DNA from 3 places in the Mesorhizobium oxytropidicola genome. Region 2 is predicted to be linked to each of the others. Evidence: predicted binding sites of a transcription regulator. Region 2 holds the regulator's gene; each other region holds the start of a gene.
The links. Region 2 encodes PhoB, which activates phosphate uptake and scavenging genes when phosphate is short. Its sites were predicted from a motif close to TGTCATNNANCTGTCAT; they were not measured.
Positions count from the first base shown of each region.

Region 1 (5,264 bases), 710 kb from region 2:
GACATAGTCGAAGCGTTCGTCGTCGCCGAGATAGAAGACGACGCGGCCGTCCTTGGCGACGATCGATTCGGCGCCTTCATGCTTGAAGCGCCCCATGGCGGTGCGCTTCCTCGGCGTCGAGGTCGGATCGTTGACGTCGACCTCGACGATCCAGCCGAAGCGATTGGGTTCGTTCGGCTCCTTGGCGAGGTTGAAGCGGTCGTAATGCGCGCCCCATTCATAGGCGCCTTCCGGAATGCCGAGCCGCTTGTAGTTGGCGGCTTCCTTGTGGCCCTCGGGCAGTTCGCCGGAGAAATAGCCGTGGATGTTCTCCTCGGCCATCACATAGGTGCCCCAGGGTGTGACGCCGCCGGCGCAATTGTTGAAAGTGCCGAACACCTTGGTGCCGGACGGATCGGCATTGGTCTTGACGCGGTCATGGCCGGCGACCGGACCGGAGAGCGCCATTTCGGTGGTGGAGGTGATGCGGCGGTTGAGCTTGCCGTCACGCACCACTTGCCACTTGCCGCCCTGCTTGCGGATCTCGACGATGGTGCCGCCATGCGCCGCCATCTCGACATCGACCTGCTCCTTCGAGAGCGGGGCGACCTCGGCCTTCTTCTTCCCGTCCTTCTCGACGATCGAAACGATGCCGGGGAACATCAGATGCGGGTTGGTGTATTCGTGGTTGACCACCAGCAGCCCGTGCTCGGCCGAGCCGTCGATCGCGATATAGCCGACATAGTCATTGTTGTAGCCGAACTGTTTCGCCTGGGCCTGCGCCGACTGCTTCGTCGGGTCGAACTCCGGTGAATCGGCAAACAGCGGATCGCCCCAGCGCAACAGCACGTCGGCGTCATAGCCCGGCGCGACGTGGTGCTTGTCGTCGATGCCGGCCTGGAGCTCGTCGAATTTGAAGGCGGAGCCTTCCGCGGCGCGGGCATCGTCGGCGGCGATCATGGCCAGCGGGCTGACGGTGGCGGCGATCGCCGAGACGGCGAGTGATCCCTTCAGGAAACCCCGGCGCGAGAACCGCGCGGCGATGATATCGCCCATGGTGCGGTTGTCGGTGGGGTTGATGGCCGGTCCTTCGTTTTCCTCGAGCAGGCTGGTGCGGAATCGGGCGTCGGGGGAGCGATGTTCGGTCATGAGGGCCTCTGGCTTGGAGTGGCTGGAGCTTGTTGCCTGTTCGACCCCTTACGTCAGGCCGATCACATTTTCGTGACATCATACAAGCACCAATGCCCGAGGCGAGGCGACCCGTCACGCACGACATCAGACTTTGGTCCAACCTTGCGCTTGCAAAGGTCCTGGAGGACAACCGCAACGGTCGCAGGTCGCTTCCGGTCACTACATCTTTCGGGGATGTTGTTGGGTGCACTGCAACTTTGGGGGTGGGCACCGGCTCAATCGACGGAGATCAGGATGCACGGATCGATCACGGCCCGTTGTCGCCGGCTTGCGCTCGTCTCGTCGGCTGCTCTGGCGCTGACCATTATTCCCTATCGAATTGCCCTGCACGGCTCCGCCCCTGCAATCGATGCCGCATACGCACAGGCTGCCAAAGGCGGTGGCAATGGCGGTGGCAATGGCGGCGGTAACGGCGGTGGCAATGGCGGCGGCAACGGCGGTGGCAATGGCGGCGGCAACAGTGGTGGCAATGGCGGCGGCAACAGCGGTGGCAATGGCGGCGGCGGCAACAACGGCAACGGGAATGGAAACGGCGGCAATTCCGGAACGGATGACGGTGGCGGCGATACGGGATCCGGCAAGGGCCAGAACGACCAAGGCGCCAGCCATGTCAACGCAACGACCGGCGACAAGGTCGAGGTAGACGGCAACAAGATCACGGTCACGCATCCCGACGGCATAACCGAAAAGATCGAGAACGGCCGTTTCAGGATGAAGGATGCGCTGGGGCGCACGATCATCGACCGCCGGGCCACGCCGGCCGATGTCAGCCGTCTGAAGGCCTTGTGAGGCTGGTCAACAGGCAACGACCAGCTTCACAAGTCACCTCCGCCGCCCCCGGCGGAGGTGACTTGTTTTTGTCCGGCCCTCGCGCGGTTCCGCGACGGCCTGACCCATTATTTTGACGCAATTCCCAAGAAAGCGCTATGCGCTTTCTTGGGAAAGCCGCTTCACACTTTTCCTGGAATTGCTCTAGCCTGGAATTGCCCTAGGGGCGGTTCCTGTCCCGGTCGCGCAACTCGCGCATCATCAGAGCCGCTTCAGTGCGGTTTCGCACATGGAGTTTCGACAGCACCCCGGTCATGTGGTGCTTGACCGTCTTCTCCTGCAGCTCCAGGCGCAAGGCAACCTCCTTGTTGCTGAGCCCTTCCGCCACCAGCCGCAGGATTTCCGTCTGTCGTTCGGTCAGGTGCCGCAACCGGTCCGCCACACCGTCGGCGGGTTGCGGCGATTGGAGATCGGAAAGCAGCCGCGCCGACAGCGTCGGCGTCAGATAGCTCTCGCCGGCCGCCACGTTGCGCAGGATGTCGGCCAGCGCGCGCGACCCGACACCCTTGAGGATATAGCCTTGCACCCCTGCGTTCAGGGCCTTGGTTACATCGGCATTGGCCTCCGAAACGGTCAGCATGACGATCTTCTGTGCGGGATGGTCGGCAAGGATGCTTGCAACCGCGGCCAGGCCGCCGCCCGGCATGGAGATGTCGAGCAGCAATATGTCGGGCTGCACCGTCGAGGCGATGCGTTCGGCATCCTGCGCCGTCGCACCTTCGCCGACGATCTCGAAACCTCCGATCTCCGACAGGCTGCGCGACACGCCTTCGCGAAACAGCGGATGATCGTCGACAACGGCAATGCGAATGGCCCCAATCATGCTTGCTCCTCAATCGAAAGACTGATCACCAATCGCGTGCCGTGCGCTCCGGTCAAGGTCTGGAACTGGCCGCCAATGCTTTCGACCCGCTCCCTGAGGCCGGCGAGCCCCAGCCCCTCGACCCGCGCCGGGTCGAAGCCCGGCCCGCCATCCGACACTTCGACAAAAAGCCTGCCGCTCTTCATCCCGGCACGCACCGCCTGGTCCTTGGCCCGCCCGTGGCGATAGGCATTGTTCAGCCCTTCCTGCACGAAACGATAGATGCTGATCTTCTCGGAGGCGCCGGGTTCGGGCAAATGCCTGGGCAGTGTGAGCGCCACCGACGTTCCCGTCCGGCGCTCATGTTCGTTGACGGCCAGCCGCAATATGTCCATCGTGGCGGCCGTCTCTATCTGCGGCAGCACGAGGCCGGTGCAGATACCGCGTATTTCGCGCATCGCATCCTCCAGCGTCTTGCGGATCATCGCAACCTCGGTCGAGCGGCTTTCGCCCCAATGGCCGTCGCCGGAAAAGACCGGGCTGTCCATCCGCAGCGCCGCCAGGGCCACGAGTTGCGCCGGTCCGTCATGCAGGTCGGCGCCGATCCGGCGCAGATATCGTTCATTGAGTGCGGTGGCGCGGCGGGACGCCCGCTGCACACGCTGCCGCAAGGCGCTGTTTTGCGTCACCAGGCCCTGCAACTCCGACACCTGGCGGCGTAGCGCCCCGCGCTGATCGTCAATGGTGCGGCTGGCGCGCAGCACGATGCTCGACAAGAGCAGAAACGCCGCCAAGGTGGTGCCGGCCACGACCAGCCAGCTCGACAGCAGCGCGGAAGCCAGCGTGGCCTTGAAATCGCTGGCGATCTCGTAGAATTCGGTGACGGCCACCACCTCGCCGGACCAGGGCGCGCGCACGGGATTGTAGATCTCCAGCAACGGCACGCCTATGGCCTGCTCCTTGCCTTCGTCTTCGTCGAACGTATCGAATTGGGCGGTGACGTTGCCCTGGAAGGCGGACCGCAGATTGTCGGTCATATCGAAGCGGCGGCCGATCAAGGCCGCGTCCTTCGCATAGAGCACGGTGCCGTCCCGGCGCCAGAGCCTGAACGAGATCAGCCGCTTGCCGAGCGCGCCCTGGCCGAGCGTCTCGTCAAGCGCCTGTCTGACGGAGTCGCTGAGCTCCTCGCTTTTGCGCAGGTCGGGCAGCAGCGGCGCGATCACGCTGTCGACATAAAGCGCTGTCGTGGCGGCCGAATTGCGGGTGACGCCATACCGGATCTGCGTCGTCACCCAGGAGCCCACCACGAGCATGACGGCCAGAAGGCCAAAGCCGCCGGCAACGAGGAATTGCAGAGCAAGAGAAAGCTCGCTCCAGCGCCGCGCCAAGTTCCGTAGAATACCAATCATGAGCCCCTGACCGCCCCCTCCATCGACAGACGGGCGACATCGGTACATTGAGCCTCAGTCTTGCCGTTGCCAAGGCCTTCGTTAGAACGAGGTCGCTTGACGTCTCGGCGTGCTTCGGAAACAAGGTCCGCGGCACATGCGGCGCAGCCGCTTTGAAGGGGACGGACGTTGAGTTTTTCGGGATTGCTGCAACTTTGCTTTTCGACGGTGATCTTCCTTTTGGCGGCGACTGCCGCCAAGCAATGGGGACTGGCGCCGAGCCTGGGCAAGATCCTTTTGACGCTCGCGCTCTATTCGCTGGGCAATCTGATCATGCTGCGGCTGATCCGCGAATTCGGCATGTCGGTGTCGTTCAGCCTCTCGGCGGTCATCCAGCTGGTCTCGGTCAACGTCGTGGCGCTGGTGTTTTTCGGTGAGCGCGTCAACGCGCTGCAGGCCAGCGGCATCGTGCTGGCGATCGCCGCCGTGGCGCTGATCACGCTCGGGCCCTATCTGCAGGGACGTTAACCGAGATGAACACCGCGACACCGGCCCGATGAAAGACACCGCAAATACCTTGCTCAACCGCATCGAATTCCCTGTCCTGCTGGCCGGCCTGGTCCTCGCCGGCGGGCTGTGGGGTTTCGAGGAACTGATGGAGGTGGCGCGCGCCACCGCCCCGCACGCCTTCGACACGGAGATCCTGCTTGCCTTCCGTCAGGTCGGTCAACCAGGAATCCCGATTGGTCCGCCATGGCTGGAAGGCGCGATGCGCGACATCACCAGCCTCGGCAGCACCAGCGTGCTGGTGCTGATCATGGCGGCGACGATCATCTATCTCATGTTGATCCGTCGGCCCGGGACCGCGCTTCTCATCTTCGTGGCGGTGGCCGGCGGCCAGGTTCTGTCGAGCCTGCTGAAGGTCGGCGTCGACCGGCCGCGGCCCGAGCTCGTTTCGCATCTGGTCAGCGAGACGTCGCTTTCCTTCCCGAGCGGCCACGCCATGCTGTCGGCGGTGACCTATCTCACGCTCGGTTCGCTGGCGGCGCGCTTCGTGCATGGCCGGGCGACGAAGA
Region 1 covers NZ_CM149692.1:914,619-919,882, reverse strand. The annotation lists gene AC0V8S_RS04480 (PhoX family protein) at 1-1,128, opposite strand, end outside; gene AC0V8S_RS04475 (hypothetical protein) at 1,405-1,959, shown strand; gene AC0V8S_RS04470 (response regulator) at 2,159-2,821, opposite strand; gene AC0V8S_RS04465 (sensor histidine kinase) at 2,818-4,209, opposite strand; gene AC0V8S_RS04460 (hypothetical protein) at 4,378-4,716, shown strand; gene AC0V8S_RS04455 (phosphatase PAP2 family protein) at 4,745-5,264, shown strand, end outside.
Region 1: the regulator PhoB is predicted to act here: its motif matches at 1,190-1,206, upstream of AC0V8S_RS04480 (PhoX family protein).

Region 2 (5,264 bases):
CGGCGCCGCTTCTTTTCACGGCGCTGAACAACCAGTTCTGGTCGAGCAATCTCAACGCGCCGATGGCCAGCCTGCCTGTCACCATCTTCCAGTTCGCTCTCAGCCCTTACGAGGAATGGCAGCAGCTGGCCTGGACCGGCGCACTCATCATCACATTGACGGTTCTCGCGCTCAGCATCTTTGCGCGCAGCCTGACCGGACGCAGAGAGGACAAATGAGCCAGATGTTGTCTCCAGACATGACGATCGCCGCCGAGGCGGTGGCCAAGGCCAAGATCGAGGTCAAGAACCTCAACTTCTACTATGGCCAGTCGAAGGCCCTGAAGGATATCACGCTGTCGCTGCCCGAACGCAGCGTCACCGCCTTCATCGGCCCTTCGGGCTGCGGGAAGTCGACGCTGCTGCGCGTCTTCAACCGCATCTACGAGCTCTATCCCAAGCAGACCGCCGAGGGCCAGGTGCTGCTCGACGGCCAGAACGTTCTCGACCGCTCGCAGGACCTCAACCTGCTGCGCACCAAGATCGGCATGGTGTTCCAGAAGCCGACGCCGTTCCCGATGTCGATCTACGAGAACATCGCTTTCGGCGTCAGGCTCTATGAGAAGATCAGCAAGGCCGAGATGGACGGCCGTGTCGAGCAGGCGCTGAAGCGCGCGGCACTCTGGACCGAGGTCAAGGACAAGCTCAATGCCAGCGGCCTCAGCCTGTCGGGCGGCCAGCAGCAGCGGCTGTGCATCGCCCGCACCGTGGCGGTGAAGCCGGAAGTCATCCTGCTCGACGAGCCGGCCTCGGCGCTCGACCCGCTGTCGACCGCCAAGATCGAGGAGCTGATCGACGAATTGCAAGCCGACTACACGATCGTCATCGTCACCCACAATATGCAGCAGGCGGCGCGCGTGTCGAAGCAGACCGCCTTCATGTATCTGGGCGAACTGGTCGAGTTCGACAAAACCGAGAAGATCTTCACGTCGCCTCGCGAGAAGCGCACGCAAGACTACATCACCGGCCGCTTCGGCTGATCGCACGCATACGAGGACCAGGATCATGGCCGAACATACAGTCGCAGCCTTCGACGAGGATCTCGGACAGATCAGCAGGCTGATCAGCGACATGGGCGATCTCGCCGGCTCGATGGTCGGCGGTGCCACCAAGGCACTGCTGAATTCCGACAATGCTCTGGCACAGCGCGTGGTCTCCGACGACGCCATCATGGATGCGCGCCAGCGCGAGCTCGACGACCGCGCCATCACACTGATCGCCAAGCGCCAGCCTATGGCCGACGATCTGCGTCATGTCGTCGGCTCGATCCGCATGGCCGGCGACCTCGAACGCATCGGCGATCTTGCCAAGAACATCGCCAAGCGCGTCGGCACCGTCGGGCTCAGCGCCACGCCGCGCGATCTTTCGCACTCCATCGACGCCATGGCGCAGCTGGTGTTGATCCAGGTGCAGGGCGTGATCGAAGAGTATGCGGCGCGCGATGCCGCCGCGCTGGCGAAGCTGCGCGCCGACGACGAGCGCATCGACGTCAAATACACCTCCGTCTTCCGCGAACTGCTGACCTATATGATGGAGGATCCGCGCAACATCACGGCTTGCACGCATCTGCTGTTCTGCGCCAAGAATCTCGAACGCATCGGCGACCATGTGACCAACATCGCCGAAAACGCGTACTATGTCCTGACCGGCACGCAACTGCCCGCCAACCGTCCAAAACAGGACGAGACGGCGATGTCGGCGCCGGCGGCCTGAGCGCAGGGGTAACCAATCGATGATCGCACCACGCATCATGGTGGTGGAGGATGAGGAGCCGCTTGGCGTGCTCCTCCGCTACAATCTGGAATCGGAGGGTTACCAGGTCGAGGTGGTGACACGCGGCGACGAAGCCGAAATCCGCCTGCAGGAAAACGTGCCCGACCTTCTGGTGCTCGACTGGATGGTGCCGGCGGTGTCCGGCATCGAACTCTGCCGGCGCCTGCGGATGCGGCCCGAGACCGAGCGGCTGCCGATCATCATGCTGACCGCGCGCGGCGAGGAAAGCGACCGTGTGCGCGGCCTTTCGACCGGCGCCGACGACTATCTGGTCAAGCCGTTCTCGACGCCGGAATTCATGGCTCGCGTCAAGGCGCTGCTGCGCCGCGCCAAGCCGGAAGTTCTGTCCAGCGTGCTCAAGGTCGGCGACATCGTGCTCGACCGCGAATCGCACCGGGTCTATCGCAAGAAGAGCGAGATCCGGCTCGGGCCGACCGAGTTCCGCCTCCTCGAATTCATGATGCGCCATCCCGGTCGCGTGTTCTCGCGCAGCCAGTTGCTCGACAATGTCTGGGGCGAGACGATCTACATCGACGAGCGCACCGTGGACGTGCATGTCGGCCGGCTGCGCAAGGCGGTCAACAATGGCCGCATGCCCGATGTTATCAGGACCATTCGGGGGGCGGGCTACGCGATCCGCGAGGATTAGGGATATGCTGATATTCAGGTGATGCCGGCCTGCGAATGGCGGTTTCCCGCGCTTCCGGTACTCACGGACCCAAATGTCCGCTCCGTTCCGGTTCTCGGAACCCGCCATTCTCGACTCGGCCTGACCTGAATCTCAACATATCCCTGCGCGTTACTCAGGCAACGTTCTTGCCGGCAACGCCTGACTTACCCTGCCCGCCCGGCGCGAAAATCTCCTGGTCGACGAAGGTCAGTGCGCGCATGGCGCAGCCTTCGCGGATCAGCGGCAGTTCGTTCGGTTCGGTGTCGAAGGAAATCGATTTCGAGTGCTGGCCGCCAGCGGTCTGGGCGATCGCCTCGCGCAATGCCGGCTCGATCAGGTCGAAGGCGGCGGCGCTGACGCCGACCATGGCGACGGGTGCGGGATCGATCAGCGCGAACAGGCTGCCGAGGCCATAGCCGAGCGCCTCGCCGGCTTTACGATAGGCTTCGCGCTCGGGCCCGTCCCGTTCCCGCGCCGTCGCGGCCAGTGCCCGCATCTGGGCGTCGCTGACATCTGCGACCGGCTCGGTGTCCTCACCGAGCTGCCGGGCATTGCGCCAGATGGCGTAGTTGCCGGCATAGGCCTCGACGCAGCCGCGCCGCCCGCAGCGGCAGAGCGCGCCGCCTGGCCGATGGATCATGTGGCCGAACTCGCCGCCCGAGGAATGGGTGCCGGTGAACAGCTCGCCCTTCAACACCAGCCCCATGCCGATGCCGTGCGAAAGCAGGATGGCGATGAAGTCGTCGCGGTAACGCTCGGGATCGCGCCAGCGCAGCGCCACCGCCATCATGTTGCAGTCGTTTTCCATGGTGGCGGGGATGCCGAACTCGGCTTCGAGTATATCGGCGAAGGCGATGTCGGTCTGTGGCGTGATCGGCGACCACAGCATCGCCCGGGCCTCGGTGTCGGTGATGCCCTGGATTGCCAGTGCGATGCGGGCGACGCTGCGCACGTCGATATCGGGATCATCGAGGCGGCGCCGCACGATGGCGACGCATTCGCCGATCAGCGCCTCGCGCGACATGGTCAGCGTGTCCAGCCGGCGCTGTTCCTCCGATATCACCTGGCCGGCATAGTCGATGACCGCGACGGACAGGAAATTCAGCGACAGCACCACGGTCATGACGGCCGCGGCCTCCGGGTTGAGGCCGAGGCCGACCTGCGGCCTGCCGCGCTTCAGCGAGCCGGCCTCGCTCGGCTTGCCTTCGGCCAGGATGCCTTCACCGATCAGATCGGAGGAAATCGCCGATATGGTCGAATGGCTGAGGCCGGTGGTCGCGGCGATCTCGGTGCGCGAGGGCCGGCCGGCCCGGCGCACGGCCGCAATCACCATGGCGCGGTTGCGCCGGCGCAGATCGTCGTGACGGATTCCGACCGACATGTTTTCCCACATCCTCCCGGTCGCCGCGGTTCCTCCGGCCCCTCAAACGCCGCGTGCGACACGGTCAAATACTGGCAGAAGCGGCCCGTCCTGTCATTTATTTATTCCGAGGCTCGAAAAAAATTCGCAGGGACATCAAAATCCATCAGAATCGTTGTTGACAGCGTTCCGGTGTTGGATCAGTGTTTTTCGAGGCTCGAAAAAATAGAGCCTCTGTGCCGGCCTTAGGGCCAGTTTGGTCGCGCCATACGCGGCGCAGGGAGGAATATCATGAAGAGATTCACAGCCGCCATCCTGGCGGGTGTCGCCATGTCGCTGACGCTCGCGTCGGTCGCGCAGGCGAAGGACAAGGTCATTGGCGTTTCGTGGTCCAACTTCCAGGAAGAGCGCTGGAAGACTGACGAGGCCGCGATGAAGAAGGCGATCGAGGCCGCCGGCGACAAGTACATTTCCGCCGACGCACAGTCCAATCCCGGCAAGCAGCTTACCGATGTCGAGAGCCTCATCTCGCAGGGCGCCAATTCGCTGATCATCCTGGCGCAGGATGCCTCGGCCATCGGCCCGGCCGTGCAGAAGGCCCTGGACGAAGGCATTCCCGTCGTCGGCTATGACCGCCTGATCGAGAACAAGGACGTCTTCTACCTGACCTTCGACAACAAGGAAGTCGGCCGCTTGCAGGCCGCTGCGGTGTTCAAGGCCAAGCCGGAAGGCAACTATGTCTTCATCAAGGGCTCGGGCTCCGATCCGAATGCCGATTTCCTGTTCTCGGGCTCGATGGAAGTGCTCAAGGCGGCCATTGACAGCGGCAAGATCAAGAATGTCGGTGAGGCCTATACGGACGGCTGGCTGCCCGCCAACGCCCAGAAGAACATGGAACAGTTCCTGACCGCCAACGACAACAAGGTCGACGCGGTCGTCGCGGCCAATGACGGCACCGCCGGCGGCGTCGTCGCGGCGCTGACGGCGCAAGGTCTCGCCGGCACCGTGCCGGTGTCGGGCCAGGACGGCGACCATGCCGCGCTCAACCGCATCGCGCTCGGCACCCAGACCGTGTCGGTTTGGAAGGACGCGCGCGAACTCGGCAAGAACGCCGCTGAGATCGCCTCGCAGCTGGCCGACGGCAAGAAGATGACCGACATAGCTGGTGTGAAGGACTTCACGACACCTGGCGGCAACACCGTCAAGTCGCTGTTCCTGACCCCGGTCGCCATCACCAAGGACAATCTCAACGTCGTCATCGACGCCGGCTGGATCAAGAAGGACGAAGTCTGCGCGGGCGTCGCCGCCGGCAGCGTCGCGGCCTGCAACTAAACGGCGCAATACGGTTCGATATCGACGCCGCGGCCCGAAAAGCCGCGGCGTTTCTCAAGGGGCTTCCCGCTTCAAATGACTGCGGAAAGCA
Region 2 covers NZ_CM149692.1:1,627,236-1,632,499, forward strand. The annotation lists gene pstA (phosphate ABC transporter permease PstA) at 1-218, shown strand, start outside; gene pstB (phosphate ABC transporter ATP-binding protein PstB) at 215-1,018, shown strand; gene phoU (phosphate signaling complex protein PhoU) at 1,044-1,751, shown strand; gene phoB (phosphate regulon transcriptional regulator PhoB) at 1,771-2,460, shown strand; gene AC0V8S_RS08195 (ROK family protein) at 2,615-3,862, opposite strand; gene xylF (D-xylose ABC transporter substrate-binding protein) at 4,133-5,173, shown strand.

Region 3 (5,264 bases), 1.2 Mb from region 2:
CTGCTCGCTGAAATCGAAAGCATCGAGAACGGCAAGTCGCTCGGCGTCGCCCGCATGCTGAGTGCCGGCGGCACCGTCGACTGGCTGCGCTATTATGCCGGCTGGGCGACCAAGATCGAGGGCTCGACTTTCCAGGTCTCCATTCCCGTGCCACCTGGCGCCAGGCACCAGGCGATGACGGTGATGGAGCCGGTCGGCGTCGTCGGCGCCATCGTGCCATGGAATTTCCCGCTGCTGATCGGCATGTGGAAGATCGCGCCGGCGCTGGCCTGCGGCTGCACGGTGGTGCTGAAGCCGCCGCAGGAAACGCCGCTTGGCCTGCTCAGGCTCGCCGACCTGATCGAGGCATCGGGCTTCCCGCCCGGCGTCGTCAACATCGTCACCGGCAGCGGATCCGTCACCGGCGAGGCGCTGATCCGCCATCCCGGCATCGACAAGCTGACCTTCACCGGCTCGACGGAGGTCGGCAAGCGCGTCGGCCACGCCGCGGTCGACCGTGTCGCCCGCTTCACGCTGGAGCTCGGCTCGAAATCGCCGATGATCCTGCTCGCCGACATGCAGGAAGGCATCGAGCCGCTTATTGCCGGGCTCGGCATGTTCTTCAACCAGGGCCAGGTCTGCACCTCGGCCTCGCGGCTGCTGATCGAGAAGTCGATCTACGACCGCACGCTTTCGCGGCTGGCCGAGATCGCCGACGGGATGACGCTGGGTGCCGGCCGCGACGCTGGGGCCCAGATCAACCCGCTTGTCTCGGCCAAGCACCGAAGAAGCGTCGAGGGCTTTGTCGAGCGCGGCCTGGCGGCGGGCGTCGAACGGGTCAGCGGCGCACGGCCGGTGCCCGGCAAGGGCCACTATGTGGCGCCGACCATCCTGCATAATGTCCGGCCCGACATGGAGATCGTGCGCGAGGAGGTGTTCGGGCCGGTGGTGGCGGCGATGCCGGTCGCCGATCTCGACGAGGCGATCCGCATCGCCAACGACACGCGCTATGGTCTCTCGGCCTCGATCTGGACCCGCGACATGGGCAAGGCGATGACCGCCATCCACGGCCTCAAAGCCGGCACGGTATGGGTCAATTCGCACAACACGCTCGACCCCGCGGCACCGTTCGGCGGCTTCAAACAGTCCGGCATCGGCCGCGAGCACGGACGTGCGGCGATTGAGGGCTATCTCGAAACCAAGACCGTCATCATGCGGTATGCCTGACACGATGAGCGCTGCGTACGACTACATCATCGCCGGCGCCGGCTCGGCCGGCTGCACGCTGGCCAACCGGCTGGTCAATGCCGGTAAGCGCGTGCTGGTCGTCGAGGCCGGCCCGGCCGACAACACCAGGCTCATCGACATGCCCGCCACCTTCGCCAAGGTGATCGGCACGGCGCGCAGCTGGATCTACGAATCCGAGCCGGAGCCCAGCGTCGGCGGACGCCGGCTGCCGGTGCCGCAGGGCCGCACGCTGGGCGGCGGCTCCTCCATCAACGCCATGCTCTACATCAGGGGCCAGCCGCAGGATTACGATGGCTGGCGCGACCTCGGCTGCCCCGGCTGGGGCTGGGACGAGGTGCTGCCGGTGTTCCGGCGGCTGGAGCGCAATGAGCGCCTGGCCGGTGAACGCCACGGCACCGAAGGACCGCTGGCGGTCTCCGATCCCCGCCATCGCCACCCGCTGTCATTGGCCTATATCAAGGCCGCGCAACAGGCCGGCTATCGCTACAATGACGACTTCAACGGCGCCGTGCAGGAAGGCGTCGGCTTCTACCAGACGACCACGGCGAATGGGGAGAGACAGTCGGCGGCAAAGGTGTTCCTGAGGCCGCTGGCCGGCAACGCCAACCTGACGGTGATCACCGATGCGCTGGTCACCGGCGTGACCCTGGAAAACGGTGCGGCGAGTGGCCTCGCCTACACCACGTCGGACGGCCAAAACCATGCGGCGACGGCAAAGGCCGAAGTGATCCTCACAGCTGGCGCGCTGGCGACGCCCAAGCTGATGATGCTATCGGGCCTCGGCCCGGCCGAGCATCTGACCGGGCTCGGCATTCCCGTCATCCGCGACATCCCCGCGGTCGGCCGTGACCTGCAGGACCATGTCGCCGCCCCCGTCTATGCGCTGACGCGCCGGCCGATCTCGCTGCTCGGACAAGATCGCGGCCTGCGCGCGCTGCGCCACGGCCTGCAATACCTGATGTTCCGCACCGGCCTGCTCACCTCCAACGTCGTCGAAAGCGGCGGCTTCTTCGACACCGATGGCGATGGCCGGCCCGATATCCAGTTCCATGTCCTGCCGGTGATGATCGAAAGCGCCGAGCACGGCTCGATCGAGCGCCACGGCATGGAGCTCAACCCGTGTGTGCTGCGGCCAAAATCGCGCGGTACGGTCAGCCTGCGCTCGCGTGATGCGGCGGACCCGATCCGCTTCACCACCGGCTTCCTCTCCGACCCGGACGATCTTGCCTTGCTGCTCGCCGGCATGAAGATCGCCCGCACCATCCTGCGCCAGCCGGCACTGCGGGCGGTGGTCGCCGAGGAACTGTCGCCGGGTGCGGACGCCGACCTTTCCGACCAGGCGATATCGGATCACATCCTCGAACACGCCAAGACGGTCTATCACCCCTGCGGCACCTGCCGGATGGGCAGCGACGACGACGCGGTGGTCGACCCGCAACTGCGCGTGCGCGGCGTACCGCGCCTGCGCATCTGCGACGCCTCGATCATGCCGCGCCTGATCAGCGGCAACACCAACGCCCCGGTGATCATGATCGCCGACCGCTGCGCCGATTTTATTTTGGGCGGGTAAAGCGGCTGTTCAAGCCCTGCCGTTCGCAGCCTGTGCCGGCACGTTGAGCAACTGGCTCGTATTATCGATCGAGAACTGCACACGCCCGCTGGCGCTCCGATGGCCGCCAGCCTGCTGTCCCTGGTGCCGGTCATAGTGCTAAGCCTGCTCGCGCAGCGCTTCATCGTCGATGCGCTACGCGAAAAGCAGGGATCATGAGCACAGTCATCGTTATCGGCCATGTCAATTACGACCAGGTCTGGTCGTTGTCCTCGCCCCTCGCCTCGGGCGCGCGCATCGTCTATTCCGGCCGCAGCGTCAGGCTCGGCGGCGGCGGCTTCCACACAGGCACCCAGTTGGCCAGGCTCGGCAACCAGGTCCGGCTGATCAGCAATCTGATGGATGACGACCATGGCCGGGCAGCGCTCGCCAAATTGCAGGCGAGCGGCATCGATACCGGCTACGTTACCCTATGGGCCGGCGAAACGCGGTTCACCGAAATCCTGCTCGAGCCCAATGGCGAGCGCACCATTTTGAACCCCGGCGGCCAGATGCGCCCGCCCTTCGCCGCACCGGAGCCTGTCAGCGGCGACGCCGCCTACCTCAACGCCCTGGTGCTCGATGCCGGCCTCGTTGCCTCGCTGCGGACGATCCCGCTTGTCATTTCGCAGTTTCCGCTGCGCAGCGCCTCGCCTCGCCCGGCCGACATCGTCATCGGATCGCGCGCCGATTTTCCCGGCGAGGACACGCGAGCGATCTGGGAGCGAGCAGCAGTGATCGCCGGCCCTCGCCTGAAGACGCTGGTGCTGACCGACGGAACGCGCCCGATCTCGCTCTATGACGGCAAGGTGCTCAACCACGTCACGCCGCTGAAGCAGGTCTCCGTGCCCGACACGATCGGCGCCGGCGACTGCTTTACCGGGATCTTCCTGCACGGCCTGCTGCAGGGGCTGAGCCTTGAGCTTTCCGCCGAACAGGCCAGCCAGCAAACCGCCGAATGGCTGTCAGAACGATTCCGTACCGGCTGAGACAGGCGGTCCGGCAAGGCCGACTTTCATGAAAATGTCATAAAAATCAAATGGAAACCGGCATTCGAGTGAACTAGAAAACATGTCCTGGAGAGATCGTGATCGAGGCGGCGGCAAGTCGGCGCAATCGTCGCCATGGTCGGCGTCCTCCATCACCCCGACGATGTCGCCGACCTTGTCGCCCGCGAAATCCATCTTGAAACCGCTGCCTTGCAAGAGACATGATATGTGGCTGAGTGAATTCGAAATCGTCCTGCGCGACCGCGTCATTCCGAACGGCGCCGTCAGGATCGAAGACGGCCGGATCGCCGAGATCCGCGACAAGCCCGTCGAGCATGCCGACATAGAGGGTGGCGGCCGCCTGTTGCTGCCTGGCTTCATCGACATGCATGGCGACATGGTGGAGAGGGAAGTCGAGCCGCGCATCGGCGTGCACGTGCCGATGCCGATCGGCATTGCCGAACTCGACAAGAAGCTCGCCTCCTGCGGCATCACCACCGCCTACGCCGCGCTCTCCTTCATCGGCGCCAGCGTCACCAGCGGCGTGCTGCGCTCGGAAGATCACACATCAGCGATCATCGACACCATCGCCGGGATGAAGGACGACCTCCTGGTCGACCATCGCATCCATGCCCGCTTCGAAGTGACCTTCACCCCGGCGATTCCCAGGCTGCAAAAGCTGATGGATGCCGGCAGGCTGCATTTGATCTCGCTGATGGATCACACGCCCGGACAGGGACAGTATCGCGACGTCGAACTCTACATCGCCCGCATCGCCAAGGAACGCGGCATGTCCGTCGCGGACGCATCCGAGGTCGTCGGCAAGCGCATGGCCGGCCGCAACGGCCAGGGCGATGTGCTGAATGCGCTGCAGGACCTGTCGGCCCGCGCGCGGGCTAGCGGCATCGTGCTCGCCTCGCATGATGACGACACGCTGGAAAAAGTGGAACTGGTCCATGGCCTGGGTGCCGCGCTCTCGGAATTCCCGGTGACGCTGGAAGCAGCACAGGAAGCCCGCAGGCTCGGCATGCACACCGCCATGGGCGCCCCCAACGCGCTTCGTGGCGGATCCTATTCCGGCAATCTTTCCGCCCGCCAGGCCTATGAGGCCGGGCTGCTCGACATGCTGGCCAGCGACTATCATCCGGCCTCGATCCTGCCTGCCGTGCTAGGCCTGGCGGAACTGCGGGGCGATGGCCTTGCGGCGGCGACCGCCCTGACCAGCGCCAACCCGGCCGCGGCGCTCGGCCTCACCGATCGCGGCGCCATCGAGCCCGGCCTTCTGGCCGATCTCGTCGTGGCGGACCGCCATCCCGTGCCCCGCGTGCGCGCCACCTTCCGCGCCGGTCGCATGATCTACGGCGATGGCACGCTTGCACAGGCGGGGAGAGTAGAACGCCTTGCCCTCGCCATGGCTGAACGGCTACCGGCTGCCTCGAGGGAAAGCGCGTAGCGCTTTC
Region 3 covers NZ_CM149692.1:2,826,044-2,831,307, reverse strand. The annotation lists gene AC0V8S_RS14030 (aldehyde dehydrogenase family protein) at 1-1,206, shown strand, start outside; gene AC0V8S_RS14025 (GMC family oxidoreductase) at 1,211-2,797, shown strand; gene AC0V8S_RS14020 (PfkB family carbohydrate kinase) at 2,992-3,804, shown strand; gene AC0V8S_RS14015 (alpha-D-ribose 1-methylphosphonate 5-triphosphate diphosphatase) at 4,031-5,257, shown strand.
Region 3: the regulator PhoB is predicted to act here: its motif matches at 3,829-3,845, upstream of AC0V8S_RS14015 (alpha-D-ribose 1-methylphosphonate 5-triphosphate diphosphatase).